Regions from separate parts of the Streptomyces sp. NPDC059696 genome, predicted to be linked through region 3. Evidence: riboswitches for the same ligand, from Rfam matches in the RefSeq annotation. Region 3 holds a riboswitch; each other region holds the start of a gene.
What was found. A riboswitch is a leader RNA that binds a small molecule or an ion and turns the genes downstream of it on or off. The one in region 3 is predicted to bind thiamine pyrophosphate.

Region 1 (9,969 bases), on a different contig from region 3:
GTTAGGTTAGCCTCACCGATCAACGGGGACGGCGCCAGAGAACGACCCCGTCGGGAGGTGAACCGCGTGTACGTCTGCAGTTGCTTCGGCATCACCGAGCAGCAGGTCAAGCAGCACGCGGACGGCGGTGCCTGCACGCCCCGCCAGATCGCCTCCGCCTGCAAGGCGGGCACCGACTGCGGCTCCTGTGTGCGCCGCATCCAGGCGATCCTGGGCAGGGGATCCTGCCCGCGCCGCGATCTGGCCGACCGCGGCGAACCGGTCCTCGCGGAACTGGACGACGCCGCCTGACGGCAGGCCTGCCCTAGCTCGGCTGCTCGATCTGCTGCGCGATGTACAGCGCCTCACCGAGCTTGTCGATCAGCTCCAGCTGCGTGTCCAGGTAGTCGATGTGGTGCTCCTCGTCCTCGAGGATGGACTCGAAGAGGTTCGCCGAGGTCACGTCGCCCTTGCTGCGCATCACCTCGATGCCGCGCCTGAGCCGGTCGATCGCCTCGACCTCGACCTGCCGGTCCGCCTGGAACATCTCGGTGACCGTCTGGCCCACCCGTACGTGGAACAGCCGCTGGTAGTTGGGCAGGCCGTCCAGCATCAGGATGCGCTCGGTGATCTTGTCCGCGTGCTTCATCTCGTCGATGGACTCTTCACGCGTGTACTTGGCGAGCTTGGTCCAGCCGTTGTTGTCCTGGATCCGGTAGTGCAGCCAGTACTGGTTGATCGCCGTCAGCTCGCCGGTCAACTGCTCGTTGAGGAATTCGAGGACCTCGGGGTCGCCCTGCATCGCAGAGGCTCCTTCCGCGCGGGGGAACTGGCAGGTTGCGCCGCATGATTCCACTGGCGGAGAAGATCGTCCAGTAAGTGTTCACTTAGTAAGTAAGGGCATGCTTAGTCCATTTTGTCCTGCATCGGAGCGGCCTCGGTCAGGGGCACCACCCGGGGTCTGTCAGGATGGAGTCATGGGTCAGCCGCTGGAACACGAATCGGGAGAAGGGCGCGATCCAGCAGGAGCGACGCAGCCGGAGCTCCCCCCGGGACAGCGGTTGCAGCGCGGCTGGCCGGTCACGCACTACGGGCCCGTGCCCAAGTTCCGGCCCGAGCGCTGGGAGTTCCGCGTCTTCGGAGCCACCGCCGACGGCGGCAAGCACTGCTGGAGCCACGAGGAGTTCACGGCCCTGCCGCACACCACCGTCGTGGCCGATCTGCACTGCGTCACGAAGTTCAGCATGCTGGGCGCCGAGTGGGGCGGCATCCCCGCGCGCACGCTCCTGGACCTCGCCCCGCCCGCGGACGACGTCACCCATGTGATGGTGTGGGCCGAGTACGGATTCAGCTCCAACCTCCGGCTGTCCGACTTCGCCGACGAGCGCGTGCTGTTCGCCACCCACAAGGACGGCGAACTGCTCACCGCCGAGCACGGCTTCCCGCTGCGCCTGATCGTCCCCCACCTCTACGCCTGGAAGGGCCCCAAGTGGGTCCGCGGCGTGGAGTACATGACCGCCGACCGGCGGGGCTTCTGGGAGGAGCGCGGCTACCACAACATCGGCGACCCCTGGCGGGAGCAGCGCTACTCCTACCAGGAGGAGCCCGGGGACGGTCCCGGCCTCTGAGGCGTCAGCCGCCCCCGGTGCCTCGGCCCGGTCTCCGGCGCCTCAGCCCTCGCGCAGCTTCTTCAGCCGCTCCACGTCGGCCGCGTGCCCCTGCTTGCCGCCCGGCGTCTCGATGATCAGCGGCACGCCCTCGGTCGCGGGGTGCGTCATCAGCGCCCGGAACGGATCCTCGCCGATGTGGCCGACGCCGATGTTCTCGTGCCGGTCCTTGTGCGCGCCCACCACGTCCTTGGAGTCGTTGGCGTGGATCAGCTTCAGCCGGCCCTCACCGACGGTGTCCACCAGCAGGTCGAGCGTCTGGTGCATACCGCTCGGGCCGGTCAGGTCGTGCCCGGCGGCGTAGATGTGGCAGGTGTCCAGGCACACGCCGAGCATCGGATGGGCGTCCAGCGCCTCGAAGTACGGGCCGAAGTCCCACGTCCGCGAGCACAGCGAGGCGCCCTGACCGGCCGTCGACTCCAGGAGCAGGAACGGGTCGTCGTCGTGGGTCAGCTCGTCCAGCAGCGGCAGCAGGTGCTCCCGTACCTGCTTCAGGGCCACCGACCGCTCCCGGCCGCCGGTCGCGCTGCCGGTGTGCACGACCACGCCCAGCGCCCCGATCTCCCGCCCGCGCCGCAGGGAGTGCCGCAGCGACTCCACCGACCGCTCCACCGTCGCCTCGGTGTGCGAACCGAAGTTGATCAGGTAGGGGGCGTGCACGTACGCCGGGATCGACCCGTCCGCGCACGCCGTACGGAACGCCTCGTCCTGCTGGGGATTGCCGGTCGGGGTGGCCCAGCCGCGCGGGTTGGCGACGAAGACCTGGACGGCCTCGGCCGCCAGGTCACGGGCGTACGACAGACCGACGGAGTGGAGCCCACCGGCCACGGGGACGTGGCCGCCCACCGGGTTGCGGGAGGGGCCGGACAGCTGAGTGTTCACCCGTTCAGGGTGTCATGCGTCCGGCCCTGCCCCCGCCACGGGCCCGCGCCCGCCGGCCTCACCTGATCGTGATGGTGATCGTGGAGCCCTTGGGCGCGGTCCGGCCGCCCTCGACGGACTGGCTCTTGACCTCGTCGCCGAACAGACCGAACAGGCCGCGGTCCTCGTCGACCTCGAACCCGGCGCCCTCCAGCGCCTGCCTCGCGTCGTCGACGTTGTCACCGACCACGTCCGGGACCTCGATCATCTCGGGGCCCTTCGACAGCGTCAGCGTCACCGTGTCGCCCTCGGCGGCGGTGCCGGACGCGGGGGACTGCCGGACCACCTGGCCCTTGTCGTACTCCGAGGAGGTGACCCGCTCGGTGGCGATCTTCACCTTGAGGCCCGCCTCCGTCAGCTCGGACCGCGCGTCGGCCTCGTCGGAGCCGGTGACGTCGGGGATGTCGACGGGGGCGCCCTTGCTGACGACCAGCGCGACGGCCGTGCCCGCGCGCACCTTCGTACCGTCGGCCGGGCGCGCGGAGACCACCGCACCGCGCGGCACGTCCTCGCTGAACTGCCGGGTGACCATGCCCGGCTCCAGCCCGTCGTCCTTCAGCAGGTCCCGCGCCTCGCCCAGCTCCTGGCCCGCCAGGGCGGGCACGCGCACCGTCTCGGGGCCGTCGGAGACGGTGATGCCCACCGCGTCGTTGCCCCGGATGCGCGCCCCGGCCTTCGGGTCGCTGCTGATGATCCGGCCGCGCTCCACGGTGTCGCTGTAGGCGTGCTCCACCTTGCCGAGTTCGAGGCCGGCGTCCCGCAGCCGGTCCTCGGCCTGGTCCTGAGTCTTCGCCAGCAGCGGCGGGACCTCCGTGAACTGGCCGGAGTTGATGTACCAGACGCCGACGCCCAGGCCGAGCGCGAGCAGCACCGCGACGACGATCGCCGCCGGGCCGCGCCGGGATCCCGGACGGCGCCGGACGGGCGGGGGAGGCGGCGGAGAGGCGAAACGGCTGGTGCGGTCGAGGGACTCCCCGGCCGCGTCGTCCTCGTCGGCCGGCAGCGGGTGCGGCGTGGTCAGGGCGCGCGGGATCACCGTCGTCCGGTCGTCGCCGTTGTCGTGGTCCATCGCGAGCGCCTGCGGCGGCACCGCGTCCAGCTGGTCGTCGTCCAGCCGCTGGCGTCCGTCCCGGACCTGCGCGAGCAGCGCCACGGCGTCGTGCGGGCGCACCGCCGGGGTGCGGGCCGTCGCCGAGGCCACCATCGCGTCCAGCTCGTAGGCCATGCCGGGCACGGCCGCCGACGGCGGGGGCACGTCCTCGTGCAGGTGCTTGTAGAGGATCACGGCGGGGGAGTCCCCGTCGTGCGGCTTGTCGCCGGTCAGCATCTCGTACAGCATCACGCCGCACGCGTACACGTCGACGCGGGGGTCGGCGGTGCCGTCCTCTATCTGCTCCGGGGCCAGGTACGAGACCGTGCCGAGCACGGTGCCGGTGGTGTTCGTCACCGTGTCGACGGCCCGGACCAGGCCGAAGTCGGCGACCTTGACCCGGCCGTCGTCCCCGATCAGCACGTTCTCGGGCTTCATGTCGCGGTGCACGAAACCGGCGCGGTGGGCGGCGCCCAGGGCGGCCAGCACGGGCTCCAGGATGTCCAGGGCGGCCCGCGGCTGCAGGGCCCCGCGCTCGCGCAGCACGTCCCGCAGGGTGCAGCCCGCGACGTACTCCATCGCCAGGTACACGTACGAGCCGTCGGTGCCCTGGTCGAAGACCTGCACCACGTTCGGGTGGGCCAGCCGGGCCACGGACTTCGCCTCGCGGATGAACCGCTCGACGAACGAGGCGTCGACCGCGAGCGAGGGGTGCATCACCTTGAGCGCGAGGACCCGGTCGAGCCGGGTGTCCACGGCCCGGTAGACCGTGGCCATCCCGCCGACCGCGATCCGCGCGTCGATGCGATACCGGCCGTCGAGCACCTGCCCGACCAAGGGGTCCTGAAGGGTCGTGTCCACGCAGGCGAGTGTACGAGCCATGACCGACAGCCCCGTCCCCCCGGCGGAATCCGGGGCGGGACTGCAGCCGACCTGTGACGTGTCCCCCGGGCCGTGTGCCATGACCCCCCTGCCACCGGAACGGGGCGGGGGTGCAGCCGACCCGTGGCGTGCCCCCCGGGCCGTGTGACGCGACCCCCCGGGCTACCGGAAAGCGGGCCGCTCCGGGTCCAGCACGGCCATGCCCTCCGCCGGCGACGACGCCTCGGCGAAGTGCCGCCGGGGGATCCGCCCCGCCCGGTACGCCAGCCGCCCCGCCTCCACCGCGTGCCGCATGGCGTCGGCCATCAGCACGGGCTCCTGCGCCCGTGTCACCGCCGAGGCGAGCATCACACCCGCGCAGCCCAGCTCCATGGCCAGTGCCGCGTCCGAGGCCGTGCCGGCGCCCGCGTCCAGGATCACCGGCACGCGCGCGTGCTCCACGATCAGCTGGAAGTTGTGCGGGTTGCGGATGCCGAGCCCGGAGCCGATCGGGGAGCCGAGCGGCATGATCGCCGCGCAGCCCACGTCCTCCAGCCTCCGCGCCAGCACGGGGTCGTCGTTGGTGTACGGCAGCACCGTGAAGCCGTCGTCGACCAGGGTCTCGGCCGCCTCCAGCGTCTCGATCGGGTCCGGCAGCAGCGTGCGCTCGTCGGCGATGACCTCCAGCTTGACCAGGTCGGTGCCGAGGGCCTCGCGCGCGAGACGGGCCGTGAGGACGGCCTCGCCGGCGGTGAAGCAGCCCGCCGTGTTGGGCAGCACCCGGATGCCCAGCCTGTCCAGGACGGACAGCACCGAGCCGTGCACCGAGGCGTTCACCCGGCGCATCGCGACCGTCGTCAGCTCCGTCCCGGACGCGGCCAGCGACCGCTCCAGCACGTCGAGGCTGGGCGCCCCGCCGGTACCCATGATCAGACGGGACGTGAAGGACGTACCACCGAGGACGAACGGGTCGTCGGCCATGGTCAGCCTCCCTGGACGGCGGTGAGGACTTCCACGCGGTCTCCCTCGGAGAGGGGCGTGGAGGGCCACTGGGTGCGGGGGACGACGGTCTCGTTGAGGGCGGCGGCCACACCCGAGGGCGAGGCGGTGAGCGACCTCACGACCGTGTCGAGAGCCGTGCCGGGCCCGACGTCCCGGGGCTCGCCGTTGACGGAGATGTTCATACGGGCTGCTCCGTGAGTGCGGTGGCGGGGGAGAAGCGCTTCGGCGTGAAGGGGCGGGCCTCCTCGGGGAGTTCGCCCGTCGCCAGGACGTGGGCCAGGGCGTCGCCGGTCACGGGGGTGAGCAGGACGCCGTTGCGGTAGTGCCCGGTGGCCAGCAGCAGGCCCTCCAGACCGGTCGGGCCGAGCAGGGGCGCGTTGTCGGGGGAGCCGGGCCGCAGACCGGCCCGGGTCTCGGTGAGCGGCAGCTCGGTGATGCCCGGGACCAGTTCGTGCGCGTCCCGCAGCAGCGCGTACACGCCGCCCGCGGTCACGGTGGTGTCCCAGCCCAGCTCCTCGCTGGTGGCCCCGACGACCAGCTCGCCGCTCGCCCGCGGCACCAGGTAGACGTGGCTGCCGCGCACGACCGCGCGCACCGTGCGGCTCAGGAACGGCCCGTGCCGCTGCGGCATGGTCAGCCGCAGGACCTGCCCCTTCACCGGCCGCACGGGAGGCAGCACGTCCTCGGGGACGCCCGGGAGCCGGCCGCTCAGGCTGCCCGCGGCGAGCACCACCTGTCCGGCGGCCACCTCGCTCCCGTCGGCCAGGACGGCGCCCGCGGCCCGCTCCCGGACGACGGTGAGCCGCTCCGCCCACGTGCGGTGGAAGACCACGCCCGTCCGCTCGCACGCGGCGACCAGCGCCCCGGCCAGCCGCCGGGGGTCGATCTGGTGATCGCCGTCGACCCGCAGCCCCCCGCGCACCCCCGGCGCGAGCATCGGCTCCAGGCGCCGGCACTCGCGCCCCGACAACCACTGCGACTCCAGCCCCGACTGCTGCTGCAGGGCGTGCAGTTCGCGCAGGTGGGCCCGGTCGTCGGCGTCCAGCGCCACGGCGAGCGTGCCGCAGCGGCGGTAGCCGAGGTCCCGGCCGGTCAGCTCGGTGAGCTCGGCGGCGAAGTCCGGGTAGCGGCGGGCGGAGGCGAGGTTCAGGCCGAGCAGGGTCTGCTCGCCGTAGTGCAGTTCCGTGACGGCGGCCAGCATCCCGGCGGCCACCTGTGCGGCTCCGCCGCCGGGCTCGGGGTCCACGACGGCCGTGGCGAACCCGCGTTGCGCGGCCCGCCAGGCCGTGACCAGGCCGATGATCCCGCCCCCGATGACCAGGACGTCTGACGACGCGGACGTCGATGTGGACGTAGGCGACATGGGCGTCCAGCCCCTCCCTTCGCCGGCATGACCCGGATCAGGTTCGTACGGTCGGAGGCCGCCAGCCTCCCTCTCAGCCCGGTGCGTCCGGGCTCCCGCGAGTGCTTTACGTTGGCCACCCTAGCCCGATGCCCTGTCCAGCAGTAAGGGAGCCTCGTCCCATGGCCCGATCCCTCGACGGTCTCGTCCTCGCCCCGGTCGCCGACCAGGCCCCGGGCCAGGTGGGCACCCGCACCCGGTTCACCTATCACGAGCGGCAGGGCGAGATCTGGGCCGAGTACACCGGCGGTGACGTCGTACGCGGGCACTTGGTGGGTACCCGGGAAGGTGACCGGCTGGATTTCCGGTACGTCCAGCTCAAGCGGGACGGCACCACGTCCTCCGGGCACTGCGTCTCCTCGGTCGTGGAGCTGCCCGACGGTCGGGTGCGGCTGGAGGAGACCTGGGAGTGGGAGTCCCAGCGGGGCAACGGCACGAGCGTTGTGGAGCAGGTCACGGCGCACGAGCACTGACTGACAGAACGTCAGGTGTCTATGGTGATCAGGTGAGCGAGCAGACGCAGGAACCAGGTTCGTCCGCGCCGCGGCGCGTCGTCGTGGCCGGTGCGGGCATGGCCGGGGTGCAGACCGCCGTCGCGCTGCGCGAGCAGGGCTTCACCGGTGACGTGATCCTGATCGGCGCCGAGCCCCACCAGCCCTACGACCGGCCCCCGTTGTCCAAGGCCGTCCTGCTCGGCAAGTCCGAGGGCTCCGCCTTCGACGTCGACTTCGAAGCCCTCGGCATCGAACTGCGGCTCGGCTGCGAGGTGCTGGGCGTGCGCCCCGCCGACCACGAGCTGGACACCGAGGTCGGGCCCGTGCCGTACGACGTCCTGGTCGTCGCGACGGGCGCGGAACCCGTCCGGCTGCCCGGCACCGACGGCGTGCCGGGCGTGCACCTGCTGCGCACCCTGGACGACGCCGAGCGGCTGCGGCCCGTGCTGGCCCGCCGGCACGACATCGTGGTCGTCGGCGCGGGCTGGATCGGCGCGGAGTTCGCCACGGCCGCGCGCGAGGCGGGCTGCGCGGTGACCGTGGTGGAGGCCGCGGAACGCCCCCTCGCCGGGGCGCTGCCCGCCGAGGTCGCCGCCCCGATGGCCGGCTGGTACACCGACGCGGGGGCGGACCTGCGCACGCACGCGCGCGTGGAGCGCGTCGAGCCCGGTGCGGTCGTCCTCGACGACGGCTCGCGGCTGCCCGCGGACGCGGTCGTCGTCGGCATCGGCGCCCGCCCCGCCACGGCCTGGCTGGCCGGCTCCGGTATCGCGCTGGGCACCCACGGCGAGATCGTCGCCGACGAGCACCTGCGCACGACCCTGCCGGACGTGTACGCGGTCGGCGACTGCGCGTCCTTCCCCTCCGGGCGCTACGGCGAGCGCCTGCTGATCCACCACTGGGACAACGCGCTCCAGGGGCCGCGCACGGTCGCCGTGAACATCGTCGGAGGGGCCACCGGCGAGCCCTCGGCGGTGTACGACCCGGTGCCCTACTTCTGGTCCGAGCAGTTCGGGCGGTTCGTCCAGTACGCCGGGCACCACCCGGCCGCGGACACGACCCTGTGGCGGGGCGACCCCTCCGGCCCGGCCTGGACGGTGTGCTGGCTGCGGGGTGAACGCCTGGTCGCGCTGCTGGCGGTGGGCCGGCCCCGGGACCTGGCGCAGGGCCGCCGCCTGATCGAATCGGGCACGGCGATGAACCCGGTGCTGCTGGCGGATCCGGCCCGGCCCATGAAGGCGGCCACGGCCTAGCGGGCCCCGCCCGGGTGGACCGCCCGGCTTCCGACTGTCAGTGGCGAATGGCAGGCTGGTTCCCGTGACCGAGATTGACGCAAAGATCGATGCTCTCGTCCCCGCCTGGCTCACCCTCCCCGACATCGCCGAACAGTTCGGCGTCGAGGTGACGCGTGTGCGGCAGCTGGTCAAGGACGGCCAGCTCATCGCCGTACGCCGAGGTGAGAACCGCGCGCTGCACGTCCCCGCCGCCTTCATCGACGGGGACAAGGTCGTCAAGGGCCTGTCCGGGACCCTGACACTGCTGCGGGACGACGGCTTCACGGACGAAGAGATGCTGGAGTGGCTCTTCACCCCGGACGACAGCCTGCCCGGCACCCCCGCGCAGGCGCTCAGCGAGAACCGCGGCACGGAGGTGAAGCGCCGCGCCCAGGCGCTCGCGGTCTGACCCGGCCGCGACCGGACAACCGTCCGGTGCCGTGCGAGCGGGACCGGACCTGAACAACCGCCCGACGTGGGGCCGTGGCCCGGGGGTCACGGCCCGGGGGTGCCTCGTGCCCGGGCGACCTGCGCACCTCCCGGCCTCCCGCGGCGCCGCTCACCGCGGGGCCGCGACGCCCGGTGGGGCCCGTCCGTCCGTGCCGGGGGCAGGCGTAGGGTGCCCGAGGCGTGCGCGGCGGGCCGGGGCGATCCCGCGCCGCACGGCGCCCACGCGGACACCCGTACGCCACGACATCCAGGGGGACACGCATGACCGGCACCGCCGCCACCGCACGGGCCCAGCTCGCCGACGCCCGGGTCTACCTCTGCACCGACGCGCGCAAGCGGCAGGGCGACCTGCCGCAGTTCCTCGACGCCGTGCTGGCCGGCGGCGTCGACATCGTGCAGCTGCGGGACAAGGGCATGGAGGCCGGTGAGGAGCTGGAGCACCTGGCCGTCCTCGCCGAGGCCTGCGCCCGGCACGGCAAGCTGCTCGCGGTCAACGACCGGGCGGACGTCGCCCACGCCGCCGGCGCCGACGTCCTGCACCTCGGCCAGGGCGACCTCCCGGTCCCCGCGGCCCGCGCGATCCTCGGCGACGACGTCCTGATCGGCCGCTCCACCCACGCCGAGTCCGAGGCCGCCGCGGCAGCCCTCCAGCAGGGCGTGGACTACTTCTGCACCGGCCCGTGCTGGCCGACGCCGACCAAGCCCGGCCGTCACGCACCCGGCCTGGACCTCGTCCGGTACACGGCCGCCCTCGGCACCGACCGCCCCTGGTTCGCCATCGGCGGCATCGACCTGTCCCGCCTCGATCAGGTCCTGGAGGCCGGGGCCC
Region 2 (9,969 bases), on a different contig from region 3:
CGCACCACCGTGCCGGTCGGGTTGTTGGGGTTGCACACGAAGATCAGCCGGGTCCGGTCGGTGATGGCGTCGGCCATCGCGTCGAGGTCGTGCACATCACCGGGGGTCAGCGGTACCTGGACCGACGTCGCGCCGCTGATCTGCGTGATGATCGGGTACGCCTCGAAGGAGCGCCAGGCGTACATCACCTCGTCGCCGGGGCCGGACGTGGCCTGGATCAGCTGCTGGGCGACACCGACCGAGCCGGTACCGGTGGCCAGGTGGGAGAGAGGCACGCCGAACCGCTCGGACAGCTCGTTCATCAGCCCCGTGCAGGCCATGTCCGGGTAGCGGTTGAAGTTGCCGGCCGCCGCCGTCACGCTCTCCATCACGCCCGGCAGCGGAGGATAGGGGTTCTCGTTGGAGGACAGCTTGTAGGCCACCGGACCACCTGCCGCGGCGGGCTTGCCCGGCTTGTAGGTGGGGATCCCCTCCAGCTCGGCGCGCAGCTTGGGGCTCGTCTCGCTCACCGCAGTCCTCCTCGTGAAGACCGGCGGCCCATGACCGCCGCCGACATCCAATACTCCTCACCTTATGAGGATTCGGCGCCGCTGCGTATAGCCACGGCCGACCGGCCGTCCTCGTCCTCCCCAGCCCCACTGGCATCTGGGGCATCGCCGCCCCAAGGCGTACGAATCCGGGGGCGCGCCGCACATATATCTATGCGCCGGTGGTGTACGCCGTGGCGCGCATCCCCCGTGCAGGTGAGTTGAGACCTCTTCGCAACCTCAGCCACTTGGCAGGCACGTGCGCGCCGACAACACACGTACTGTCAAGAAAGCGCTCAACCTCCTTTGTTTCCACGGCAATTGAGGTTAAATGATCATGCAGAAACGTGCCTGTCAACGCGTGCATATGCGTCCGCACTACCCCACCGCATGAGCCCTACTATCGGCTCGCCATGACAGCAGCAGGGAAGCACCAGGTGAGCCGCGCGGAAACCTCACGGCGAGGCAGCCGGCCGGGTCGGGCCGGCATCAGAGACGTGGCCGCCGCCGCCGGAGTCTCCATCACGACCGTCTCCGACGCCCTCAACGGCAAGGGCCGGCTCCCGGACGCCACCCGGCGCCATGTCCGGGAAGTCGCCGACCGGCTGGGCTACCGGCCCTCCGCCGCCGCCCGGACCCTCCGTACCGGCAAGTCGGGCCTCATCGGCCTGACCGTGACCACCTACGGGGATGAACCTTTCACCTTCACCGAGTTCGCGTACTTCGCCGAGATGGCACGGGCCGCCACCTCCGCCGCGCTCGCCCGCGGCTACGCCCTCGTCATCCTGCCCGCGACCTCCCGCCACGACGTGTGGTCGAACGTCGCCCTGGACGGCACGGTCGTCATCGACCCCTCCGACCAGGACCCGGTCGTCAGCGAGCTCGTCCGGCAAGGCCTTCCGGTGGTCTCCGACGGCCGCCCGGCCGGTGCACTGCCGGTCACGGCCTGGGTCGACAACGACCACGAGGCCGCCGTCCTCGGCATCCTCGACCACCTGGCCGACGCCGGCGCCCGCCGCATCGGCCTGCTGACCGGCACGACGACGGACACCTACACCCACCTGTCGACCACCGCGTACCTGCGCTGGTGCGAGCGTGTGGGACAGGATCCGGTCTACGAGGCCTATCCGGCGCACGATCCGTGCGCGGGTGCCGTCGCCGCGGACCGGCTCCTCGCCCGGCCCGACCGGCCCGACGCGGTCTACGGACTGTTCGACCCGAACGGCACCGACCTGCTCGCCGCCGCCCGCCGCTACGGCCTGCGCGTCCCCGACGACCTGCTGCTGGTCTGCTGCAGCGAGTCCACTGTGTACGCCAACACCGAGCCGCCCATCACCACCCTCTCCCTGAAACCACGCCGCATCGGCACCGCGGTGGTGCAGCTCCTCATCGACGCCATCGAGGGAGTGGAATCCGACCACCCGGTGGAGCAGGTGATACCGACGGAGCTGATCGTGCGCACCTCGTCCCAGCGACGCCCGCCGCGCACGACGGTCAGCCCTCCGCGATCGCCCGAGGGCGCCTGACCCCGCACCCGGCCGGGGAAGATCGCCCTCCTGAGGAGAAACCGGGCCGGTCGCCCGGAGAGAAAGGATCGTTCTCGCGAAGAGAAGAAGGGCGAGGGCGGTCACACGGTGGTCAAAGCCTGGCCCAATCGGGGCGAAAGCCGCGGTGAACTGGACTCTTGCTCTGATTCACCACCCCTGGGTCATCACATGACACGATCCGCATTCCTATGATGGGCCCACGACACCCGCGGGCCGCTACGACCAGGCAGTCCGATGCGGTGCAATGCGGCGCGATGGTGGAGGGGTCGATGACTCAGGGGGCCGGTCAGGGACCCGAGGTGGAGCGGACGGCGACGTTGCGCGACTTCCGGGTGCCCGCGTACGTCCACGAGGCCGGTCCGTACGTCCACAGCGTCCACCCCGAGGTCGCCCCGCCGCCCGAGGAGACCTACCCCGAGGGATACACGCCGACCCAGCGCGACCTTCCCGTCGTCAACCGGGGTGACACTGTTCAGGTGACCGTGGATCCCGAGACCACCGCCCCGCAGTCCACCACCGGGCAGGGCCCGCTGTACGTCGTGGGTGACGTACACGGCTACCTCGACCAGCTGGTGTCCGCCCTCCAGGAGAAGGGCCTGCTCGACGCCGCCGGCAACTGGTGCGCGGGCACCGCCCGGCTCTGGTTCCTCGGCGACTTCACCGACCGCGGCCCGGACGGCATCGGCGTCATCGACCTGGTGATGCGGCTGTCCGCCGAGGCCGCCGCGGCCGGTGGCTACTGCAAGGCACTCATGGGCAACCACGAGCTGCTCCTGCTGGGTGCGAAGCGGTTCGGCGACACCCCCGTCAACTCCGGAGCGGGCACCGCCACTTTCCAGGCGGCCTGGCTGCTCAACGGCGGCCAGAAGACCGACATGGACCGCCTCCAGGACCACCACCTGCAGTGGATGTCCCGCCTGGACGCCGTCGAGGAGGTCGACGGGCACCTGCTCGTCCACTCCGACACCACCGCCTACCTCGACTACGGCCGCTCCATCGAAGAGGTCAACGACACCGTCCGCGAGACGATCACCCGCAACGACGCGGACGAGGTCTGGGACCTGTTCCGCAAGTTCACCAAGCGGTTCTCCTTCCGCGACGAGGGCGGCGCGGAGGCCGTGCGCTCCCTGCTCGATACGTACGGGGGCACTCGTATCGTTCACGGCCACAGCCCGATTCCGTATCTGCTCGGTGAGGTCGGCTCGGAGGAGGACGAGGAGAGCCGCGACCCCGTGATCGAGGGCCCGCACGTCTACGCCGACGGACTCGCCATCGCGATGGACGGTGGCGTGACCATGGCCGGAAAACTGCTGGTCCAGCAACTGCCGCTGGAGACGTGAACGTTCACCGCGCAGGCGTCCCCCCTCGGCTGACCGGGCCGGTGCGGGGTCAATTTCGGTAAACCCCCTGTCACCGCGCACCGTCACCGCTCTACCATCGGCTTATCCGTAGCAGGCTCCCCTCCGTTTCTGCCCGACGGCTCGTCAGCATGCCGAGCCCCAAGCCCTACGGAGCATCGGGGGATGCACATGAACAGCGTTCCGCAGCACCTGCTGAGCGAGGACCGCCAGGAATACGAGCGGATCCTCGATGAGGCGCTGCGCTCCGCACCACACCGTCCGGAACTGGCCGCTGTCGGACAGCGGCTCAACCCCGAACAGCTGCGCACCATGGCCCTGAGCGCCACCGCGCTCATCACCGCGGCCGCGGCGACCGAATACCAGCACTACGTCAAGGTCCGCGACGAACTGCGTCAGCCGGCGTCGGCCGGTTCACCGGCCGTGCGCGGGTCCGGGTCCGGCTCCTCCGAGCCGGGCGCGGACGCCTCGGGGCTCGCCGCCACCGTGGGAGGGGTCGCGGAGGCCACGGGCGCGGGCGCCGTCGCCGTGGTCGCCGTCCTCGCACCCGTGCTGGCCGGGACCGCCGCGGCGATCTTCCTGCTCGTCGGCTACATCCTGCGGATGCTCGATCCCGGGCAGGGATTCGCCCGGACCATGCTCACCACGGGCTGGGTGTTCGGTGGCGTGACCGCGATCGCGATCCTCGTCGCCGCCGTGGGGCTGCTGCTCACCGCCCTGCGCAACAAGCCCACGGCCGAGGTCGGGCCGTACGGCGAACTGCGGGGCGAGGTGGCCCAGGCCAAGGAGGCCTGGCACGAGGCCCTGCTGGAACGCGGCATCCTGCCCTTTCTGCGGGAAGCACTCGCCGACCCCGGCGCGGCCGCGGCGCTGCACCACTCGCCCTCGCCCGCCCCGGTCAGCCGCATGCCGCACCTCGGCTACGACCGCCCCGGGTTCACCAGCCCGGACGACGGCGACCGCGGCTCGCGCCCCAGTTTCAGCAGCCCGGACTACTCCAGCCCGGACTTCGGAGGACCGGAGCACCAGCCGGAGTAACGGTCGGAGCAGCCCTCGGAGTCCGTTCCGAGCGGCGCCTCCCACAGGCCGGGGGCCTCACCCGCCCCCGAGCCTGTGCGCGGCCGGTCAGTCCGCGATGGGCAGGTAGACGCGATTACCGCTCGCGGCGAACTCCTTCGACTTCAGAGCCATGCCCTCCTCGATCTCGGTCCGCGTGCCGCCGTGTTCCCGGCGGATGTCCTGCGAGATCTTCATGCTGCAGAACTTGGGACCGCACATCGAGCAGAAGTGAGCCGTCTTGGCGGGCTCGGCGGGCAGGGTCTCGTCGTGGAACTCCCGTGCCGTGTCCGGGTCGAGAGCCAGGTTGAACTGGTCCTCCCACCGGAACTCGAAACGGGCGTCGGACAACGCGTCGTCCCACTCCTGCGCACCCGGGTGTCCCTTGGCGAGGTCCGCCGCGTGGGCGGCGATCTTGTAGGTGATGACGCCGGTCTTGACGTCGTCGCGGTTCGGCAGGCCCAAGTGCTCCTTGGGCGTGACGTAGCACAGCATCGCCGTGCCCCACCAGGCGATCATCGCGGCACCGATGCCGGAGGTGATGTGGTCGTACGCCGGTGCGACGTCCGTGGTCAGCGGGCCGAGCGTATAGAACGGAGCTTCATCGCAGATCTCCTGCTGAAGGTCGATGTTCTCCTTGATCTTGTGCATCGGGACATGGCCCGGGCCCTCGATCATGGTCTGCACGTTGAAACGCTTCGCGATCCGGTTGAGTTCCCCGAGCGTGCGCAACTCCGCGAACTGCGCCTCGTCGTTGGCATCCGCGATCGATCCGGGCCTGAGGCCGTCCCCCAGCGAGTACGTGACGTCGTACGCGGCGAGGATCTCGCACAGCTCCTCGAAGTTCTCGTACAGGAACGACTCCTTGTGGTGCGCGAGGCACCAGGCCGCCATGATCGAGCCGCCGCGGGAGACGATGCCCGTCTTGCGGTTCGCCGTCAGCGGCACGTACGCCAGGCGCACCCCCGCGTGGACGGTCATGTAGTCCACGCCCTGCTCGGCCTGCTCGATGACCGTGTCCTTGTAGATCTCCCAGGTCAGCTCCTCGGCGCGGCCGTCGACCTTTTCCAGGGCCTGGTAGAGCGGCACGGTGCCGATCGGCACGGGGGAGTTGCGCAGCACCCATTCCCGCGTGGTGTGGATGTTGCGGCCCGTGGAGAGGTCCATGACCGTGTCGGCGCCCCATCGGGTCGCCCAGGTCATCTTCTTGACCTCCTCCTCGATGGAGGACGTCACCGCGGAGTTGCCGATGTTGGCGTTGACCTTCACCAGGAACCGCTTGCCGATGATCATCGGCTCGATCTCCGGGTGGTTGACGTTGGCCGGCAGCACGGCCCGGCCTGCGGCGATCTCGTCGCGGACCACCTCGGGCGAGACGTTCTCCCGGATGGCCACGTACTCCATCTCGGGCGTGATCTCGCCGCGGCGGGCGTACGCGAGCTGGGTGACCGCCTCGCCGTTCCTGCCGCGGCGCGGCTGGCGGGGCCGGCCGGGGAAGACCGCGTCCAGGTTACGGAGACCGCCGCGGGGCGAGGTGTGCTTGATGCCGTCGTCCTCGGGACGGACGGGGCGGCCCGCGTACTCCTCGGTGTCGCCCCGGGCGATGATCCAGTTCTCGCGCAGCGGCGACAGGCCCCTGCGGACGTCGGTGTCGACGAGTGGATCGGTGTACGGGCCGGACGTGTCGTACAGCGTGACCGACCGGCCGTTGGTGAGGTGCACCTGACGGACCGGCACGCGCAGGTCGGGGCGGGTGCCCTCGATGTACGCCTTGTGCCAGCCGATGGACTTCCCGGCCTCCTCGGACGTCTCGTCCTGAACGGAGGCAGGCGTGCGTGCGTCCTTGTTGGTCATGAGACCTACTCCCTACGCCGGCATTACCCGGTAACAGGTTCGGCGGTCGACGCAGCGGTTTCCGTCCGGCGATGTCTCGTGTGAAACATCACTCGACTCCGGCGATGTTTCATGTGAAACATCGCTGGGACGGAGGTCAGCGCCCTCTCAGCCCGGTGCTCCGAGCTCCCGCGTGTACAAAAGGTGCCCCCACGCTAGCGGCAATTCTGGCGCGGTGAACAGAGGGCCCCCCTCGTTCTTGCGATGATCGGGCGGTGACCACGACGCAGCGTCCCTCCTACCCCTCGCCCGAGCCGCCCCGCGGATCCGGCGCCGGAAACGGCAACGGCCGTGGTGACGGCCCTGCTGAGGGCCATGATTTCGCCACCGGGTCCGGGCAGGCACCGGCCGGGCCACAGCGACCGCGCGGACCTCGGGGGCCGGGCGGGACACAGCCTCCCGCCCCGAGACGGGAACCCGCGTACGGGTACGGGCAGGACGCGGGCTTCGGCTCCCAGGACCATGGCGCGTACGGGCAGGGCCCCGGCCACAGCACCGGTCACGGCCCCGCTGCCGGGCAGGGCCCGGGGCCGGCCGCAGGCGGTGGAGGACAGAGCCACGGTCGCGGCCCCGACGGAGACGGTGGACACGGTCACGGCGGGGGCGGTGGCCACGGCGGTCACGGACACGGTCCCGGGCCGGGTGGCGGGCACGGGCACTCCCACAGTCATGGCCCGGCCACCCCCGTCTCCCAGCACCTGCGCAAGGTCATCGCGGCGATCCTGATCCCGTTCGGCGTCGCCGTGCTGGTCGGTCTCGCCGTGCTGTGGCCGGGCGGCGCCCCGGCGCACGAGCGCACCGGAGTCGGTTTCGACCGGCAGACGCAGGACGCCACGGTCACCAAGGTGGTCGAGGTGAGCTGCAAGGAGGCCGGCGCTTCGGGCGTTCCGCCGACCGGCGACACCTCCACCGCCGAGGGCTCCTCCGCGGTGCAGGAGGAGAAGGGCACGTGCAAGCGGGCGACGATCCGGGTCGACAGCGGTGACGACAAGGGTCGTACGTTCACCGAGATCGTCCAGCCGGACCAGTCCCGTCAGCTGCACGAGGGCCAGGAGGTCGTGGTCGCCTACGAGCCTTCTGCGCCGAAGGACCTGCAGTACTCGGTCACCGACATCAACCGCGGTCTGCCCATGGCGCTGCTCGCGGGCATCTTCGCCGTCGCCGTGGTGATCGTCGGGCGGATGCGGGGCGTCATGGCGCTGGTCGCGCTGGCCATCAGTTTCATGGTGCTGAACTTCTTCATCCTGCCCGCGATCCTGCAGGGTTCCAACCCGCTGGTCGTGGCGGTGGTCGGCGCGAGCGCCATCATGCTCATCGCGCTGTACCTGTGTCACGGCCTGTCCGCCCGGACGTCCGTCGCGGTGCTCGGCACTCTCATCTCACTGTTGCTGATCGGCGTCCTCGGCTCGGTGTTCATCGACTGGGCGGCTCTGACCGGCAACACCGACGACAACACCGGGCTGATCCACGGCCTGTACCCGACGATCGACATGAGCGGTCTGCTGCTGGCCGGCGTCATCATCGGCTCGCTCGGCGTGCTGGACGACGTCACGGTCACGCAGACCTCGGCGGTCTGGGAGCTGCACGAGGCCAACCCGTCGATGGGCTGGCGGGGGCTCTACCGCGCGGGCATCCGGATCGGCCGCGACCACATCGCCTCGGTCGTCAACACGCTCGTCCTCGCCTACGCGGGTGCCGCGCTGCCGCTGTTGCTGCTGTTCTCCATCGCGCAGTCCAGTGTGGGGACGGTCGCCAACAGCGAGTTGGTCGCGGAGGAGATCGTGCGCACCCTGGTCGGTTCGATCGGCCTGGTCGCCTCGGTGCCGGTCACCACCGCCCTGGCGGCGCTGGTGGTCTCGGCCGACCGTCCCGGCGCGGAGCCCGTCCCGGAGACCGCCGCGGTTCCGGCACGCGGTGGAAGGGGTCGGCGCCGCAAGCGCTGACGCCGCCGCGTTCACGACGGCCCGCCGACCTGAGGAAGGCCGACTCGCGTACCCGACCGAGAACGGCCGACCCGAAAGGGCCGACCCGGGAACGGCCGACCGATGGGGCCGACGCGAGGAAGATCGTAGGACGATCGCAGGAAGAAGCGTTCCTTCACAGCTCGGCGGCACCCGGTGAAGCGTTACTCCACCGTGCCGCCGGGTCCATGTCTCAGCCGGCGCCCTGCTCGGCGAGGATGCGGTCCAGGGCCTCGTCGAGGTGCGCGTCGAAGTCGGCGAGCGACCCCTCCTGGCCCAGCGGCACCAACTTGTCCGTACGGTCGAGGAAAGCGACGAGCGGTGCCGTCGAGGACCGGAACAACGCCTGGTCGCTGCCCACCTGAAGCCGGATCAACACCTCGCCCAGCGCGTCGGGTTCGACGGGCGTGACGCGCACATCGCCCTCCCCGCACGGCCGGCCGACCCCGTCGATCAGCAACTCCCGCCCGAAAGCCCACGTCACCGGGGCGTCACCGGGCAAGTGGAACGTCAGCCGGACGGCATAGGGATCACTGGACTCATAGCGCAGCTCCACCGGAATGCGGAAGGAGAGCTCCTCGGACACGAGAAAGCTCATCATGACCTCTGCTTGTACGGACTCGCGCATCGACAACCCCGTCAATCGCCGTTACTGGCCGGGAACAAACCTCTGACACTTGATGGAATCTTGCTGAACGTACACAGCAGATCACAAGGAGTGAGTTTTCACATACTGATAGAGAGTGCGAGCGAGCCGAGCACGCGCCCGATCTCGACCTGCAGTTGCCGGGCCGCGGGCAGCAGCCGGTCGGCCTGGTGTGCGGGGAGTGAAATGGCCATCGTCGCGGCCGTGCTGCCGAGCGTGAGGGGAATCGCGGCGCAGACCGCGCCCAGGGCGTACTCCTGGCGTTCGGTCACCGGCTCCATGCGCCGGATCCGCTCCAGGCGTCTGAGCAGACTGTGGTTGTCGCGCACCGTGTAGGGCGTGAGGGGCTGCACCGGATAGCGGTCGAGGTGGTCACGGCGGGCGTCCTCGTCCAGCTGGGACAGCAGGCACTGCCCGATGGCGTGCGCGTGGCCGGTCTCCCGGAAGTCGGCCCACTCCTCGACCGCCGGGTTGACGGGGGTGTCGGAGACGCACATGACCTCGATCTCGCCCTCGCGGTAGACCGCGTAGTACACGGGAACGCCCAGGGCGTCCCGACAGTGCGCGAGCGCGTCGACGATCGTGCTGCGACGTTTCTGCCGCGCCCCGCTGCTGCTCAGCCGCTCGGCCGCCTCACCGAGGAAGAACAGGCCTTTGTCCCGGCGCAGATAGCCCTCGTGCACGAGGGTGCGCAGCAGGTGGTACGTCGTGGGCAGCGCCAGCCCGGTCTCACGGGCCAGTTGCTTGGCCGGGGCACCGTACTCGTGCGCGGCGACGGTCTCCAGCAGGCGCATGGCGCGCTGCACCGATCCGATGAGGGTCGGCGGCGGAGGTGGTGCCGACGGTGGCGGCGGCCCGGAGGCCGTCGCCGAGCGGGGTTGCGCGGGGACGGTGTGGAGGTGAACGGGTGCGGTGTCAGCCGGGACCAAGGGGCTCTCCCGAAACGCGAGGGGGCACACCGTGCGGGGGAACACGGGTGGG
Region 3 (9,969 bases):
GCCAGCCGTACGCGCTCGACAACAAGAAGTCCGTCCAGAAGATCCTGGACGAGGCCGGTGTCACCCTGAAGCGCTTCACGCGCATCAAGGTCGGCATCTGAGTCCGTACCGCGCTCGACGCCCGACCCCGATAGGGTCGACAGCAGTCGTCCGCGTACGCCGTCACATCAGTGGCGGACGACAGCAGATCTGACGAGGAGGCCATTGCCGTATGGGATGCGAAACACGCCCCACCGGCAATGGCCTTCTTGGTATGTGCAACACGTGAAAGAGGCGGGATCCCCCATGACCACCAAGGCCCAGAAGAGCGACGACGGCAAAGTGAGCGGCCGGTTTCTGCTGAAGCTGTCCGGAGAGGCCTTCTCCGGTGGCGGCGGCCTGGGCGTCGACCCCGACGTGGTGCACAAGATCGCCCGCGAGATCGCGGCCGTCGTGCGCGACGGCGCCCAGATCGCGGTCGTCATCGGCGGCGGCAACTTCTTCCGCGGTGCCGAACTCCAGCAGCGCGGCATGGACCGGGCCCGCTCCGACTACATGGGCATGCTCGGCACGGTCATGAACTGCCTCGCCCTCCAGGACTTCCTGGAGAAGGTGGGCGTGGACTGCCGCGTGCAGACCGCGATCACCATGGGCCAGGTCGCCGAGCCGTACATCCCGCTGCGCGCCGTACGGCACCTGGAGAAGGGCCGCGTGGTCATCTTCGGTGCCGGTATGGGCATGCCGTACTTCTCCACCGACACCACCGCCGCGCAGCGCGCCCTGGAGATCGACGCCGAGGCGCTGCTGATGGGCAAGAACGGCGTGGACGGGGTCTACGACTCCGACCCCAAGACCAACCCCGACGCGGTGAAGTTCGACCACCTCGGCTACGGCGAGGTGATCACGCGCGACCTGAAGGTCGCCGACGCCACGGCCGTGACCCTGTGCCGCGACAACAAGCTCCCGATCGTGGTCTTCGAGCTGCTGGCGGAGGGCAACATCGGGCGCGCCGTCAAGGGTGAGAAGATCGGCACGCTGGTGGGGGACCCCGGCAGCCGGGACTGAGACCCGAGAACGACCCCGTCCGGGGGACGGACGGGACGGAGCCGGGCCGGGGGATGGACAATGTCCCGCCGGTCGGGAACCGTGCAGGAAGAAGACGCGACGCAGCCGGCCGCCGCCCCTCATGGAACCGCAGCCGGGCCTACTCACACGCAGGAGCAAGTGGTGATCGAAGAGACCCTCCTCGAGGCCGAGGAGAAGATGGAGAAGGCCGTCGTGGTCGCCAAGGAGGACTTCGCCGCGATCCGCACCGGCCGTGCGCACCCGGCGATGTTCAACAAGATCGTGGCCGAGTACTACGGCGCGCCGACGCCGATCAACCAGCTGGCCTCGTTCTCCGTGCCCGAGCCGCGCATGGCCGTGGTGACCCCGTTCGACAAGACCGCGCTGCGGAACATCGAGCAGGCGATCCGTGACTCCGACCTGGGCGTCAACCCGAGCAACGACGGCAACATCATCCGGGTGGTGTTCCCCGAGCTGACCGAGGAGCGCCGCCGCGAGTACATCAAGGTCGCCAAGGGCAAGGGCGAGGACGCGAAGATCTCGATCCGCTCCGTGCGCCGCAAGGCCAAGGAAGCCATCGACAAGCTGATCAAGGACGGCGAGGTCGGCGAGGACGAGGGCCGCCGTGCGGAGAAGGAGCTCGACGACACCACCGCGAAGTACGTCGCGCAGGTGGACGAGCTCCTGAAGCACAAGGAAGCGGAGCTGCTCGAGGTCTGATGAACGACTCTTCCTGGGGGGCGCCGCCACAGGCCGGGTACTGGGGGCCCACCGACCAAGGGCATGGTCACGGGCACATCCAGGGCACCGGCCAGGGGCACGTCCAGGGGGCCGCTCCGGCGGGTCCCGCATACGATGCGTATGAAGCGCCTCAGACTCGCCCCATGCCCATCGTGCCCGACGTGACCGAATTCGGCGGAAACCAGGATGACGACCGGGGGGTTGCTCGGATGAGCGGCACCCCGGTCCGAAACGACACGAATCCGGAGCCCATGCCCGACGCCTCGCAGCCGGCCCCCAAGCCGCCGAAGAAGAGCGCGGGTCGCGACCTGAGTGCCGCGATAGGGGTCGGTGTCGGGCTCGGTGTGGTGATCGTCGCGTCGCTGTTCGTCGTCAAGGCCGTGTTCGTCGGTGTCGTCGCGGTGGCCGTGGTGGTGGGCCTGTGGGAGCTGACCAAGCGCCTTGAGGAACGCAAGGGCATCCGGGCGCCGCTCGTACCGCTCGCGCTCGGTGGTGCCGCGATGGTCGTCACCGGGTACGTCCGGGGTGCCGAGGGCGCGTGGGTCGCGATGGCGCTCACGGCACTGGCGGTGCTCGTCTGGCGCATGACCGAACCGCCCGAGGGCTACCTCAGGGACGTCACGGCCGGCGTCTTCGCGGCGTTCTACGTGCCGTTCCTGGCGACCTTCGTCGCGATGATGCTGACCGCGGACGACGGGCCGCAGCGGGTGCTCACCTTCCTGCTGCTGACGGTCGTCAGCGACACCGGCGCGTACGCCGTCGGCTGGCGGTTCGGCCGGCACAAGCTCGCCCCGCGCATCAGCCCCGGCAAGACCCGCGAGGGCCTGCTCGGCGCGGTGTCCTTCGCCATGGTCGCGGGGGCGCTGTGCATGCAGTTCCTCATCGACGACGGCGCCTGGTGGCAGGGCCTGGTGCTGGGCCTCGCGGTCGCCGTCACCGCCACGCTGGGCGACCTCGGCGAGTCCATGATCAAGCGGGACCTCGGCATCAAGGACATGGGCACGCTGCTGCCCGGCCACGGCGGCATCATGGACCGGCTCGACTCGCTGCTGCCCACGGCTCCGGTGGTGTGGCTGCTGCTCGTGCTGTTCGTGGGATCCGGCTGAGCCCGCGCCGACCGGCTTGTCGGTGAGCCCCTGCCCGGCCGGGCAGGGGCTCACCGCTGTCTCGGGGAGACGCTCGAGGGCCTGCAGTGGGACGATTCAGGTGTACCTCCCAAAGGAGGCCATCATGGCCATCATTCGAGAGAGCATCGACGTGGATCGCCGTCCCGAGGAGGTCTACCAGTACGTCATGGACGCCGGCCACATGCCGGAGTGGCAGTTGAGCGCGGTGTCCGCGGAGCGCCTGGACGAGGGGCCCGTCGGCATCGGCAGCAAGGTCCGGGTGACCCGGCACGTCGGCCGCCGTGTCATGCCGATGACCATGGAGGTCACCGAGTACGACCCGCCGCACAGCTGGGGCATGCGCGGCGTCGACGGCCCGGTCCGGGCACAGGTCCACGGCGAGGTCGAGCCCTACGACGAGGGCCGCCGCTCGCACGTCACGATCGACATCGACTTCGAGGGCCACGGCATGGGCAAGGTCCTGGTCCCGCTGGTCGTGCGCCCCCAGGTCCGCAAGGAGCTCCCACGCAACGAGCAGCTCCTCAAGGACCACCTGGAGCACACGGCCGAGTAGCGGGTCCGGACCCCCGGGTGGCTCGGCTCAACGCCGCCGGGGGAACTTCCAGCCGTTCTGGCGCAGCTTGAACAGGACGAACACACCGCAGAGGGCCCACACCCCGAGGAAGGCCCACTTGAACCACGGGGGGCCTTGCCATCTCTCTGCGAGCTGGACAGGGGCCGAGTGGGCCGCATGGGCCGCGTGCGCCACGAAGAAGGAGGTCATGGCTCGCGCGTGCCCCTTCCCTCCGGGGGAACACCCGGTTCCGCGCGGCCGGGCCCGGCGGCCCTGGGCTGCGCAGGGACCGCTAGTCGTCGTCCCCGTCGCTCTGCCGCGAGCGGGAACTCCGGCTCGCACTGCGGGCGATCTCACTGCCGAGCAACGTCACCTTGGCCACCCCCCGCGCCCAGCGCGGGGCGTCGCCCCGGGCTGACCAGTACACGCACACACAGCCGCCGATGAGGAGCAGTACGACAACCGACAGTATGAGCACGACCATGCCCGCCCCCGCTTCCTGTGATGGACCGCCCCATCCTGCCAGCTCAAGACGGCCGCGTGAGCGGGCGGGCTGGGTGGTGGCTGTTGGGGCTCCGCCGGTGGGGAGCAAGGTCAGCGGAGAAGTTGTCGGGCACCGGCCTTTCGGGGTTTGCACGGGTGGGCCGTGCGCCGGACGCCGTAGTGCTGGGCAGAGATCACGCGCATGCCGTCGGGCATGGCACTACCGGCGCTCGGAGAGCCGGTCAGCGGTGAGGTCTCCCGGCACAACGACCGCAACCACCAGGTCAGGGTCCGGCTGGACGGGTGGCGGGGAACCATCAGGTGATGGGAGCGGGGCCGCCTCTGAGCCGTCCGGGGCCGGCCCGCACTGACAGCAGGCACCCACAGGTGATCGCCCCCACCCCACTCCCGCCCGGGAACCCGCAGTTGATCTGCGACAGGGAGGGTTATGCCGAAGCCCGGAGAACTCGTAGGCGCAAGACCTGGACGGGCCCCCCACCTGCACGTTTGTCGACGGTGAAGGGCCTGTCCCTTGTTGCTGGGCCGTCCCTGGGCCGTCCCTGGGCCGTGTCGGCACGCGAGATCGGTCTAACTCAGGTGGACTGGGCCGCGGCACAGTCACGGCGTTCAGCAGAGTGATGGTGAGGCTTCTTTGCTGACGCAGGTTCCCGTCAGCGCCAGATCTGGATCCTCACCGAGAAGGCGCCAGACCCGTTTCCGGGCTTGTTGTCGTTGATGCGTAGAGCCAGGCGCGTTTCACCCGGGCCAAGGCTCTCATTGCGATAGGGGCGCCGCAGGGAGGAGCCGATGAAGAAGTAGCCGTCCTCGGCCGTCTTTCCGAGCAGACTGAATGGCGCCGCACCGGGAAGGGGACTGTCGTTGCTGGCGCTCCATCCGGTCCAGCCGTTGGGGCCGTTTTCGCCCGTGAACCACACGCCAGCCCAGATGCTGCCGCTTGCGCTGATGTCGACCCAGTCGCCATTCTTGAGGTTCACGTTGGTGTCGACGTCGGTGTTCCATTCTGCGACGGTGATGTACTTGTCTACAATGACAGGCATTCTCCCCCACCTATCTATTTGAGTTGCCTTCAGTCGCCGATCAATTCGGCCGTCGTCATCTGTCTCGGAAAGCCACCTGTTGCACTCGAATGACCACTCCGAACCATCCGACTCGTTGGTCACTTCGATGCGGTCCAGGAACCATCCCGGAAGACTGCCGCTGTTGTCGTGTCGAACGTGGAGTGACTCCAGCGATCCAAGTTCCGGGAAGGTAAATGAGCGGATGCACACGCTTCCTCGCTCGAAATCGTCTGCGGGTGAGTCGATCTGGACTTCGCCGCTGCTGCCAGCACTCCCGAACAGGGTGAGGTACACGTTGGCATCTGTTCCGGCCCCATCGATGTCAGCCGTATGGACGACGATGCGGTAGTCGGTCATACACCCCCCAGTTGCCGACCATTGGAAAAATGCTCCTTCGGGCGTGCTGATCGCAACCCGTGGGGAGTCGTATATTTTCTCGTCTGGTGATTCTCGACTACGTCACTTGCTGCTGTGAGGTTTCCGCAAGTGGAGTAGTCGATTACGGTCTATCCCTAATAGTTCTTCGTCAAGCGAGGGCGCTTTGGCTCGTAGAAGGTTCCGTCGCGGAGCATGGCGAACAGGACGCTGATGCGGTGGCGGGCGAGGCGGAGGAGGGCCTGGGTGTGGGTTTTGCCGAAGGCTCGGCAGCGGTCGTAGTAGGTGCGGGATGCGGGATCGTGCACGGCTGCGAACGCGGAGAGGAACATCGCCCGTTTCAGTTGCCGGTTTCCGCCTTTGGGGGCGTGTTCGCCGTGGATCGACGTGCCGGACTGCTTCGAGGCCCGCGTAGGAGGCCAGGTGGGAGTTCATGGACGGCGGCCAGCGACTTCGCCAGCGACGGGACGATCACATCGAGGGTGCCGGTGCCCGGGACGACGACCGTCTGCTCGTCGAGCGCGGTGAAGATGTCGTCGACCAGCCGCTCAGCCATGAGGGCACACCCCACCACCAGAGCGTGAGGGAGCTCCCACTCGCCCGTACCCGCATCGGCCCGACGCGGCCCGACGCGGCCCGACGCGGTCCGGCCGGGCCCCTCTCAGAGTCGCTGTACGGCGCGATTCTAGGACCTGCCCAGACGGGCCGCTATTCGCTAACAGGCTGGTCACTAGCGGTTCTGGCCGCTATCACTGCCGCTATCGTTAGCGGCCCCTGCTGCTATCGATAGCCGCAGGGTGACCCCCGAGCCGGGCCGTCTGTGGGCCGTCCGAGGGTGGCCAACGACGACAGATGACGACGGTCAACGACCCCCCTGCGACCCTTCGGCCGCAGGCCACGTGAATCGATCTGCGACACTGGTACGGCCATGCCTAAGCCCGGAGAACTCACTTTCGTCGCCCCCCGCGGAGCCAAGAAGCCGCCGCGGCATCTTGCCGATCTCACTCCTGCCGAGCGCAAGGAGGCCGTCGCGGCCGTCGGGGAGAAGCCGTTTCGTGCCAAGCAGCTCTCGCAGCACTACTTCGCGCGGTACGCGCACGATCCGGAGCAGTGGACGGACATCCCCGCCGGTGCCCGCAGCAAGCTGCAGGAAGCGCTGCTGCCCGAGCTGATGACCGTCGTACGGCATCTGTCGACCGACCAGGGCACGACGCGCAAGACCCTGTGGCGGCTGTTCGACGGGACGCTCGTCGAGTCCGTGCTGATGCGCTACCCGGACCGGGTGACCATGTGCATCAGCTCGCAGGCCGGCTGCGGCATGAACTGCCCGTTCTGTGCGACGGGGCAGGCGGGACTGGACCGCAATCTGTCCACCGCCGAGATCGTGCACCAGATCGTCGACGGCATGCGGGCCCTGCGGGACGGGGAGGTCCCCGGCGGACCGGCCCGGCTCAGCAACATCGTCTTCATGGGCATGGGCGAGCCCCTCGCGAACTACAACCGGGTCATCGGGTCCATCCGGCGCCTCACCGACCCCGAGCCCGACGGCCTCGGCCTGTCCCAGCGGGGCATCACCGTCTCCACTGTCGGACTCGTCCCGGCCATCCACCGGTTCGCCGACGAGGGCTTCAAGTGCCGGCTCGCGATCTCCCTGCACGCCCCCGACGACGAGCTGCGCGACACCCTCGTGCCGGTGAACACCCGGTGGAAGGTGCGCGAGGTGCTCGACGCCGGGTTCGAGTACAGCGCCAAGTCCGGGCGCCGGCTGTCCATCGAGTACGCGCTGATCCGGGACATCAACGACCAGGCTTGGCGCGGTGACCGGCTCGGGCGGCTGCTCAAGGGCAAGCCCGTGCACGTCAACCTCATCCCGCTCAACCCGACGCCCGGCTCGAAGTGGACCGCCTCGCGGCCCGAGGACGAGAAGGCGTTCGTGGAGGCCATCGCCGCCCATGGTGTGCCGGTGACGATCCGGGACACCCGAGGTCAGGAGATCGACGGGGCGTGTGGTCAGCTCGCCGCCACCGAACGGTAGTCTGACCGTCGTCAGTACAGCTTCACAGAGGCACCTTCACCATCACACCTGCATATTCCGACAGGGGAGCGCCACAGCGCTGAGAGTGCGGCACACGGCCGCAGACCCTCCGAACCTGGCCCAGGTCATTCTGGGTAGGGAGATCGGTCACCACTCGAGCTGTTGCGCCCTGCCCGGGACCCGGAGTCCCGGGCAGGGCCGCGTCTTCTCCTGGTCCTCCAGGAGGAATCCAGTGAGCAACAACAAGAAGCGGATGACGGCGGCGGTCGTCGGGCTCGGCCTGGTCGGCACGCTCGCCGCCTGCGGGTCGTCCGACGGCGGTCAGGGGTCCGGCGACCCCAAGACCGTGACCCTCGTCAGCCACGACTCGTGGGCCGCGTCCGAGGACGTCATCGCCGCCTTCGAGAAGCAGTCCGGCTACAAGGTGAACGTCCTGAAGGACGGTGACGCCGGCCAGGCCGTGAACAAGGCCATCCTGACCAAGGACAACCCGCAGGGCGATGTCCTCTTCGGCGTCGACAACACCCTGCTGTCCCGCGCCCTCGACAACGGCCTGTTCCAGTCGTACGAGGCGAAGGGATCCGAGCGGGTCGAGCCCGAGTACCGCGTCGACCAGGACAAGCACCGCGTCACGCCCGTCGACACCGGCGACATCTGCGTCAACTACGACAAGAAGTACTTCGCCGACCACAAGCTGCAGCCGCCGCGCACCTTCGACGATCTGGTGAAGCCGCAGTACAAGAACCTGCTCGTCACCGAGAACGCCTCCGCCTCCTCGCCCGGGCTCGGCTTCCTGCTCGGCACGGCCGCCGCGTACGGAGACGACAGCTGGGCGGGCTACTGGAAGAAGCTCAAGGCCAACGGCGTGAAGGTCGTCGACGGCTGGGAGCAGGCCTACAACCAGGAGTTCTCCGGCTCGGCCAGTGGCAGGAAGGCCAAGGGCGACCGGCCGCTCGTCGTGTCGTACGCCTCCTCGCCGCCCGCCGAGGTCGTCTACGCCGACCCGAAGCCGAGCACCGCCCCGACCGGTGTCGCCGAGGGCACCTGCTTCCGGCAGGTCGAGTACGCGGGGCTGCTGGCCGGCGCCAGGAACAGCGAGGGCGGCAAGGCCTTCCTCGACTTCCTGGTCAGCAGGACGTTCCAGGAGGACATGCCGCTCAACATGTTCGTCTACCCGGTGACCGAGGGCGCCCAGGTGCCGCCGGAGTTCGTGAAGTACGGGCCGCAGGCGAAGGACCCGGAGACCATGGACCCGGCGAAGATCGCCGACCATCGCGACCAGTGGGTCAAGTCGTGGACGTCACTCGTACTGAAGTAGCCCGCACCCGGCGCGGGAGCGCGGCGCGGCTCGGTCTGCTGGCCGTGCCCGTCGCGTTCTTCGCCGTCTTCTTCGCCTACCCCGTCGCCGCGATCGTCGCGCGCGGTCTGAAAGCCGACGGGGTCTGGCACCTCGGGCGGATCGGGGAGGTGCTCGCCCAGTCCGACGTCCGGCACGTGCTGTGGTTCACCACCTGGCAGGCGCTGGTCTCCACGGTGTTGACCCTGCTCGTCGCGCTGCCCGGCGCGTACGTCTTCGCGCGCTTCGACTTCCCCGGCAAACAGGTCCTGCGTGCGGTCGTGACCGTCCCGTTCGTGCTGCCGACGGTCGTCGTCGGCACGGCGTTCCTGGCGCTCGTCGGGCGGGGCGGGCTGCTCGACGAGCTGTGGGGCGTACGGCTGGACACCACCGTGTGGGCGATCCTGCTCGCGCACGTCTTCTTCAACTACGCGGTCGTCGTCCGGACCGTCGGCGGGCTCTGGGCGCAGCTCGACCCGCGGCAGGAGGAGGCCGCCCGGATGCTCGGGGCGTCCCCGCTGCGGGCCTGGCGTCGGGTCACCCTGCCCGCGCTCGCCCCGGCCGTGGCCGCCGCCGCGCTGATGGTCTTCCTGTTCACCTTCACCTCGTTCGGTGTCGTGCAGATCCTCGGCGGGCCCACCTTCTCCACCCTGGAGGTGGAGATCTACCGGCAGACGTCGGAGATCTTCGACCTGTCGACGGCGGCCGTGCTGACCCTCGTCCAGTTCGTCGCGGTGGGCGCGATCCTCGTCGTGCACGCCTGGACCGTACGGCGGCGGGAGACCGCGCTGCGGCTGGTGGACGCGTCCATGACCGTGCGCCGGCCGCGCGGCGCGGGGCAGTGGGCGCTGCTCGGCGGGGTGCTCGTCACCGTCGCCCTGCTGCTGGTGCTGCCCCTGGCCGTGCTGGTGCAGCGGTCGCTGGACGCCCCGGCCTTCGGCTACTACCGGGCCCTGACCCGGCAGGACGGGGGAGTGTTCCTGGTCCCGCCGATCGAGGCGATCGGCAACTCCCTGTCGTACGCCGTCGCCGCCACGCTCATCGCCGTGGTGATCGGCGGGCTCGCCGCGGTCGCGCTCACCCGGCGGGACGCCGGGCGGTTCGTGCGCGGCTTCGACGCGCTGCTGATGCTGCCGCTCGGGGTGTCCGCGGTGACCGTCGGTTTCGGCTTCCTGATCTCCCTCGACGAGCCGCCG

Region 1: linked by a shared signal. The riboswitch ahead of thiO (glycine oxidase ThiO) and the one ahead of ACFV20_RS20310 (thiamine ABC transporter substrate binding subunit) in region 3 are both predicted to bind thiamine pyrophosphate.
Region 2: linked by a shared signal. The riboswitch ahead of thiC (phosphomethylpyrimidine synthase ThiC) and the one ahead of ACFV20_RS20310 (thiamine ABC transporter substrate binding subunit) in region 3 are both predicted to bind thiamine pyrophosphate.

What each region holds. Positions count from the first base shown of each region.
Region 1 covers NZ_JBHWFG010000035.1:34,636-44,604, reverse strand. Annotated here, with positions in the region: gene ACFV20_RS30145 (bacterioferritin-associated ferredoxin) at 58-291, shown strand; gene bfr (bacterioferritin) at 305-781, opposite strand; gene ACFV20_RS30135 (sulfite oxidase-like oxidoreductase) at 957-1,607, shown strand; gene ACFV20_RS30130 (deoxyribonuclease IV) at 1,650-2,528, opposite strand; gene pknB (Stk1 family PASTA domain-containing Ser/Thr kinase) at 2,587-4,518, opposite strand; gene ACFV20_RS30120 (thiazole synthase) at 4,702-5,499, opposite strand; gene thiS (sulfur carrier protein ThiS) at 5,502-5,702, opposite strand; gene thiO (glycine oxidase ThiO) at 5,699-6,883, opposite strand; TPP riboswitch at 6,881-6,992, opposite strand; gene ACFV20_RS30105 (hypothetical protein) at 7,045-7,395, shown strand; gene ACFV20_RS30100 (NAD(P)/FAD-dependent oxidoreductase) at 7,428-8,669, shown strand; gene ACFV20_RS30095 (Rv2175c family DNA-binding protein) at 8,734-9,099, shown strand; gene thiE (thiamine phosphate synthase) at 9,402-9,969, shown strand, end outside.
Region 2 covers NZ_JBHWFG010000003.1:203,158-213,126, forward strand. Annotated here, with positions in the region: gene hisC (histidinol-phosphate transaminase) at 1-509, opposite strand, end outside; gene ACFV20_RS04690 (LacI family DNA-binding transcriptional regulator) at 941-2,053, shown strand; gene ACFV20_RS04695 (metallophosphoesterase) at 2,329-3,414, shown strand; gene ACFV20_RS04700 (hypothetical protein) at 3,598-4,470, shown strand; gene thiC (phosphomethylpyrimidine synthase ThiC) at 4,558-6,342, opposite strand; TPP riboswitch at 6,335-6,524, opposite strand; gene ACFV20_RS04710 (YibE/F family protein) at 6,597-8,324, shown strand; gene ACFV20_RS04715 (SsgA family sporulation/cell division regulator) at 8,536-8,970, opposite strand; gene ACFV20_RS04720 (IclR family transcriptional regulator) at 9,069-9,794, opposite strand.
Region 3 covers NZ_JBHWFG010000017.1:74,956-84,924, forward strand. Annotated here, with positions in the region: gene tsf (translation elongation factor Ts) at 1-101, shown strand, start outside; gene pyrH (UMP kinase) at 286-1,044, shown strand; gene frr (ribosome recycling factor) at 1,207-1,764, shown strand; gene ACFV20_RS20275 (phosphatidate cytidylyltransferase) at 1,764-2,891, shown strand; gene ACFV20_RS20280 (SRPBCC family protein) at 3,016-3,465, shown strand; gene ACFV20_RS20285 (hypothetical protein) at 3,493-3,675, opposite strand; gene ACFV20_RS20290 (hypothetical protein) at 3,758-3,949, opposite strand; gene ACFV20_RS20295 (PLAT/LH2 domain-containing protein) at 4,620-5,384, opposite strand; partial or broken gene ACFV20_RS20300 (transposase) at 5,540-5,958, opposite strand; gene rlmN (23S rRNA (adenine(2503)-C(2))-methyltransferase RlmN) at 6,331-7,437, shown strand; TPP riboswitch at 7,490-7,596, shown strand; gene ACFV20_RS20310 (thiamine ABC transporter substrate binding subunit) at 7,691-8,755, shown strand; gene ACFV20_RS20315 (ABC transporter permease) at 8,794-9,969, shown strand, end outside.